DNA from 2 places in the Halomonas sp. DP3Y7-2 genome. Region 2 is predicted to be linked to the other one. Evidence: predicted binding sites of a transcription regulator. Region 2 holds the regulator's gene; the other holds the start of a gene.

Evidence for each region. Region 2 encodes PhoB, which activates phosphate uptake and scavenging genes when phosphate is short. Its sites were predicted from a motif close to TGTCATANNNNTGTCANA; they were not measured.
Region 1: the regulator PhoB is predicted to act here: its motif matches at 1,867-1,884, upstream of KUV45_RS12110 (heavy metal response regulator transcription factor).

Annotation. Positions count from the first base shown of each region.
Region 1 covers NZ_JAHVKJ010000008.1:569,817-573,184, reverse strand. Annotated here, with positions in the region: gene hutC (histidine utilization repressor) at 1-690, shown strand, start outside; gene uraH (hydroxyisourate hydrolase) at 879-1,289, opposite strand; gene KUV45_RS12115 (heme-binding protein) at 1,302-1,799, opposite strand; gene KUV45_RS12110 (heavy metal response regulator transcription factor) at 1,950-2,621, shown strand; gene KUV45_RS12105 (heavy metal sensor histidine kinase) at 2,618-3,368, shown strand, end outside.
Region 2 covers NZ_JAHVKJ010000001.1:363,108-366,475, forward strand. Annotated here, with positions in the region: gene ubiA (4-hydroxybenzoate octaprenyltransferase) at 9-902, shown strand; gene phoB (phosphate regulon transcriptional regulator PhoB) at 1,014-1,703, shown strand; gene phoR (phosphate regulon sensor histidine kinase PhoR) at 1,793-3,106, shown strand; gene KUV45_RS01565 (YnfA family protein) at 3,165-3,368, opposite strand, start outside.

The DNA of each region.
Region 1 (3,368 bases), on a different contig from region 2:
CGCTACCTCGAGATTCAACAGCACATTCTCGCCAAGATCCAGCGGGGCGAATGGCCAACGGATCATCGCATCCCCGGCGAAGAGCAGCTGGCATTGGATTTCAATGTCAGCCGCATGACCGCCAACAAGGCCATTCGCGAGCTGGTCCAGCGCGGTTACCTGACGCGCCAGCCCGGTGCCGGCACCTTTGTTACCGAGCGCAAGGCCGAGTCCTCGCTGATGGAAGTCCACAACATTGCCGAGGAGGTTCAGGGGCGCGGCCATCGCTACCACGCTCGGGTAGAGGCGGCGGAGGCCATCGACGCCAGCGAAGATGTGGCGCTTCAGCTGGGCATGCGCCATGGCAGCAAGGTGTTTCATACTCGCATTGTCCACCATGAAAATGACGTGCCGATCCAGTTGGAGGAGCGCTTCGTCAATCCACGCCATGTCCCCGACTATCTGGCCACCGACTTTACTCGGCTGACGCCTCACCAGGTGCTGATACAGGCCTGGCCGATCACCGATATCGAGCACGTGGTAGAAGCGGTGTTGGCGACGCCCGATCAGGCGGCCGCCCTGTCCATTACCACCCAGGAGCCCTGCCTGCGCCTGCGCCGTCGCACCTGGTCCAATGAGCTGTTGATCAGCTACGCCGTGCTGATCCATCCAGGGGACCGCTACACGCTGCGCTCTGCCTGGAAGGACTAGCCACCACCTGAACCATTGGCGCTCATGCAAAATTCAATGCAGGCCTCAACCTGGCCCAGACGCTGCTGGCCAGCTCGTCGTCACGGGCGTGCGTGAACTCACCAGACAATACGTATCTTGTTCATACAGCCCCCGGCAGCGAAAACGCGACCGGGGGCTGTGCTTGGGCTCTTACCCAACTCAGCGTGTCAGCTGCCGCGATAGGTTGAGTAGGCGTACGGACTCAGCAGCAGCGGAATGTGGTAGTGCTGGTCGACATTATCGACCTCGAAAGGGACAGTTATTTCAGGGAAGAAGGTCGAGATGTCCTGCTCTTTGTACCAGTCACCGGTTTCAAAAACCGCCCGATACACACCCGGCTCAAACGTGTCGCCCTCGGGGAACAGCGCCGAAATACGTCCATCTTCGCTGGTCGTAGCAGTGGCGACGGTGACCCAGCCATTGTCCGTCTGCTGTTCCAGCTTGACCTCGACATTCGATGAGGGCGTGCCCGTCTGGGTATTGAGTACGTGAACGCTGATCGGGTTGCTGGCCGCCATCGCCAGCGTCGAGACACCGCTGACCAGCACGGCAGCACCTAAGGTTCTCAGAGTCTTCATGTCGTTCTCCTGTTATTGGTCCTGTGGCAGGGTCCGGTTGATTCCCTCGAGTGCACATCCCTCATCGGTCGCTGAGCCACCGGCGCCGGCCACACCGACAGCACCGATAACCTCACCGTTACTCCTGATAGGAACGCCACCGCCCAACAAGAGCAGGTCGCTGACGGTGGCCAAGTTTTGCGATTCGGGATGGTTGCGCGCAGACTCTGCAAGTTGACGAGTCGGCGTTTTCGTGGAAAGCGCCGTAAAGGCCTTGCGCTGGGCAGCCTGCGTATTGTGGGGACCGATATTGTCATCCCGCTGCAGCGCTACAAGATTGCCACCGCGATCCACTACGGCGACCACCGCCGTATGCTGATCGGCATGACAGGCGTCGAGGGTGGCCTCCACAACCTGATTGGCCAGCGCCAGAGAGACATCGGGATGCATGTCTATGTCGGTCGATTGCGCCAGCGCTGCACTTGTACACAGTGCACCCAGCAGCAACGACCATCGAGCCTTGTAAATCACGTCAATCGTCTCCTACAGCGTTGTCCTCGTTGGGGTGGCCAATATCGTCCACATGACCGGCCAATACCATTACTGCCGGATGACAGATTTGTAATGGTACCCAGCGGAAAAAACGCCGAAGATGAACCGCGATAAACACAGGGGATGACGGTGCGTATTCTGGTCGTAGAAGATGAAATCAAGACGGCAGACTATTTACACAAGGGCCTGAGCGAGTCCGGTTACCGCGTGGATGTCGCGCATGATGGGCTTGCAGGACAGCAGCGAATCCGCAGTGAACATTTCGATCTGATTATTCTCGACGTCATGCTACCGGGCATGAACGGATGGCAGCTGCTTCAGTTCATCCGCAGCCGCTGGCAGACACCGGTGCTTTTTCTCACGGCTCGTGACGCTGTGGAGTATCGCGTCAAGGGGCTTGAGCTTGGCGCTGATGACTATCTGGTAAAACCCTTTTCCTACGTAGAGCTTCTGGCCCGAGTTCGCACGTTGTTGCGGCGAGGCCCGCCCCGTGAGACACAGTTGTTCAGTGTGGGTGATCTGTCTCTGGATCTCGTTCAGCACCGTGCCATGCGCCAGGGTCAGTCGATTCATCTCACCCAAAAGGAATTCGCGCTGCTGCACCTGTTGATCAGTCATGAAAACGAGGTTCTTTCACGTACCTATATCGCGTCACAGGTGTGGAACATGAACTTCGAGAGCGACACGAATGTTGTCGATGTGGCCATTCGCCGCCTGCGCGCCAAGGTAGACGAGCCCTGGCCGCATCGCTTGATTCATACGGTGCGTGGCATAGGCTACGTGCTGGGTCTTGAACCATGAGCCGAATCACTGGCTCTTTGACGCTCCGGTTGGCGTCTTTATTTGCACTGGTCGTCGGATTGCTGCTCAGCGCTCTCGGCCTCTATCTCTATCACTCCCTGTCTAACGAGATTAGCTGGCGTGACGATCAGATGCTGCGAGGTCGCCTTGAGCGAATGCTCGTGCTACTGGACAACAGCGCCAGCATCGAGGCACTTCGTCAGCGCCCCAGGCTATATGCCAACATGCTGGATAATCGTGAAAGCGTGCTCTGGGTGCTGACGGATGACGGCCACCCTTTGATTGAAGTCAATCCGATGCATCAGGCGGTGCCTGAGCTGACAGGTCGTGATAAGGTGCAGCTACGCACCGTCGACAACGGTGTCCCGGCAAGACTTGCCTGGGTCGCAGCCCGCCTTGATGGCCGACAGGTCACGCTAATCGCCGGCAAACGTCTTGCCGAGCGTAACCGTATGCTGACGAGCTACCGTGGCAAGCTCTGGCTGTCACTGGCAGGAGGGTCTCTGGCGGCCTTCTTGCTTGGCTGGATCGTAACACGGCGCGGACTGGCCCCTGTCCGACGCTTGGCGGCACGCGCAGCCACCATCGATACCGAGCACCTCCATCATCGATTGCCCGTACACTCGGACGTCAGCGAGCTGCGTGACTTGAGTATGGCGCTGAACGGCATGTTGACGCGACTCGAGGCCGGTTTTCTGCAGCTTTCACGTTTCTCAGAGGATCTCGCCCATGAGATGCGAACTCCCC
Region 2 (3,368 bases):
AGACCACGATGGACCGCTCCCTGCTGCGTCCCCCCGGACGCCTCGCCCGAATTCCCGACTTCCTGGCGCTGATGCGTCTGGATCGCCCCATCGGCACCTGGCTGCTGATGTGGCCAACACTGTGGGCGCTGTGGGTAGCGGCGGACGGCATTCCCGCCCGCGACACGCTGCTGATCTTTGTCGCTGGCGTCTACCTGATGCGAGCAGCAGGCTGTGTCGTCAACGACTATGCGGACCGCCATTTCGACGGTCACGTCAAACGTACCAAACACCGCCCTCTGGCGACTGGGCGTATCAGCGAGCAGGAAGCCAAGGTCCTGTTCGTCGGTCTGCTGACAGCGGCCTTCGTGCTGGTCTGGCTGACCAACGGCTTTACCGTATGGCTGTCGCTGATCGGCGCCGTGCTGGCCGCCAGCTATCCCTTCATGAAGCGCTACACCCACTTTCCCCAGGTGGTGCTGGGGGCGGCCTTTTCCTGGGCGATTCCCATGGCATTCGGTGCCGTGCTGGGCGAGGTACCCACGGTCGGCTGGATCCTGTTCACCGCCAATGTACTGTGGACGGTGGCTTATGACACCGAATACGCCATGGTGGACCGTGACGATGATCTCAAGATCGGCATCAAGTCGACCGCAGTGCTGTTTGGTCGCTGGGACACTCGCATCATCGCGCTGCTGCAGCTGGCAACGCTGGGCCTGCTGGCCTGGGCGGGCGCTCTACTGAATATCGGCGGTTTCTATTGGCTGGGATGGCTGGCCATGGCGGCTACCTTTATCCACCAGCAGAAACTCATCAAGGAGCGTGATCGCGATCGCTGCTTCCAGGCCTTTCTCAACAATCACTGGTCGGGCCTGCTGCTGTTTGCCGGCCTGGCGCTGAGTCTCTATCCCGACCTGGGATGACCCTGTCGAGCTGACGAGGGCTCGACAGGTCGGCCAATGTCATCTAAATGTCACATTGACGTGGTGTCATCTGTCACCGTTGATAGGAAGACCCTGAACAAGAGGCCCGGGATGACAGCCAAGACCGTATTGATCGTCGACGACGAAGCGCCCATCCGCGAAATGATCGCGGTGGCTCTGGAAATGGCCGACTACCGGGTCCTCGAGGCCGACAATGCCCAGGCGGCTCACGCGATTATCGTGGACGATCAGCCAGACCTGCTGCTGCTGGACTGGATGATGCCCGGAACCAGTGGCATCGAGCTGGCACGCCGCCTCAAGCGGGAAGAAACCACCGCCGAGCTGCCGATCATCCTGCTCACCGCCAAGGGTGAGGAGGACAACAAGATTCAGGGGCTTGAAGCAGGTGCAGACGACTACATCACCAAGCCGTTCTCTCCCCGGGAACTGGTCGCCCGTCTAAAAGCGGTGCTGCGTCGTGCCACTCCCCGCGGCGTTGAAGACCCGGTGGAAGTCGACGGGCTCAAGCTCGATCCTGTCAGCCACCGCGTCAGCGTCGACGGCAAGTCGCTCGACATGGGGCCCACCGAATACCGCCTGCTGCAGTTTTTCATGACCCACCAGGAACGCGCCTACACCCGCGGCCAGTTGCTTGATCAGGTCTGGGGTGGCAACGTCTACGTCGAGGAACGCACCGTCGACGTGCACATTCGCCGCCTGCGAAAGGCCCTTGGCGAGCCACATCAGCAGCTGATCCAGACCGTGCGCGGCACCGGCTACCGTTTTTCGGCCAAGATGTGACGTCTTGCCTCCCTTCCACGCAGGCTTGATAGCGCCTGTACGGCTGGCGGCAGACAGGAGGACATAGGTGAACGGAGCCAGGAGCTGACGTGGGTCGACTGTGGAGACGAGAAGTCTGGCGCTTGACCCTGCTGGTCGGCATCGGCGCCCTGCTGGGCTGGCCCTTTTCCTTGACGAGTGTCGGCGTCGGAGCGGGCCTGACGCTTGGTCTCGCCTATCATCTGCGCAACCTGCACGCCATGCACGACTGGCTGACCCATCGTCCCCAGCAGGAACCTCCTACCGCCAGCGGTCTGTGGGGCGAGCTGTTTGATCGACTCTATCGCTACCAGAAGGGCCAGCGCATTACCCAACGACGCCTGCGCTCAACGCTTCAGCGTATCCAGGAGTCCTCTGAAGCGATGCGCGACAGTGTGGTCATGCTGGATCGCCATGGCGATCTCGAATGGTGGAACAGCTCTGCCGAGCGCATGCTAGGCCTGAAGCCGGCGCTGGACCGTGGTCAACATATCACCAACCTGCTGCGTGATCCGCGCTTCGTCGGCTATTTCAACGAGCGGGACTATCGTGAGCCGCTGAGCCTGCCATCGCCCATCGACGAGAACATGATCCTGCAGTTCCAGATCACCCTGTACGGTGACGATGAACGCCTGGTCATGGCGCGCGATATCACACGCCTGCATCGCCTGGAACAGATGCGCCGAGACTTTGTGGCCAACGTCTCCCATGAGCTGCGCACGCCACTGACGGTACTGACCGGCTATCTCGAGACCTACGGCGACATGGCCGACATGCTGCCCGAACGGCTCGGCAAGGGGGTGGCGCAGATGCAGAACCAGACCCGTCGGATGCAGAACCTGGTCAATGATCTGCTGCTGCTGTCGCGACTGGAAAACGATCAGGGCGGCGATGACCACACGCGGCTCGACCCCACCACTCTGTTGCAGACCGTCAAGCGAGATGCACAGGCGCTGTCTGGTGGGCGCCAGCAGATCGAGGTGTCCATCGACGATCCGCGTGGGCTCAAGGGCAGTGAGAAGGAAATTCACAGTGCCATTTCCAACCTGGCCTTCAATGCCGTGCGCTATGCCGGCGATGGCGCACGTATCCAGCTACGCTGGCGGGCCTACGGTGATGGCGCCTGTCTTGAGGTGGAGGACGACGGCGACGGCATCGACCCGATGCACCTTCCGCGCCTCACCGAGCGCTTCTATCGGGTAGACAAGGGACGCAGCACGGCAACCGGTGGCACCGGACTAGGCCTCGCCATCGTCAAGCACGTGCTGCTGCGCCACGATGCGCGCCTCGACATCGACTCACATCCGGGTGAAGGCGCCACCTTCCGCTGTATCTTCCCCTCGAGCCGAGTGCAGGAAAACCGCCAGACGGCCGCCTCGCCCTGACCCCGACCCAGGGACACACCAGCCCCGCTTTAAGCCAGGCTGGCATCACTGTGTCTTTTCAGCTCCTGGGACCCAGCAAGATAACCGCAGCGCCCGCCAGGCAAAGCGCCGCCCCCATCATGTCCCAGCGATCGGGGGGGCGCTGCTCCACCCACCACATCCAGCCCAACGATGCCGCGATATACACGCCGCCGTACGCGGCAAAGGCGCGTCCAGCATAGTCAGCGTCTACCTGGCTGAGCAGCCAGGCAAACAGCGCCAG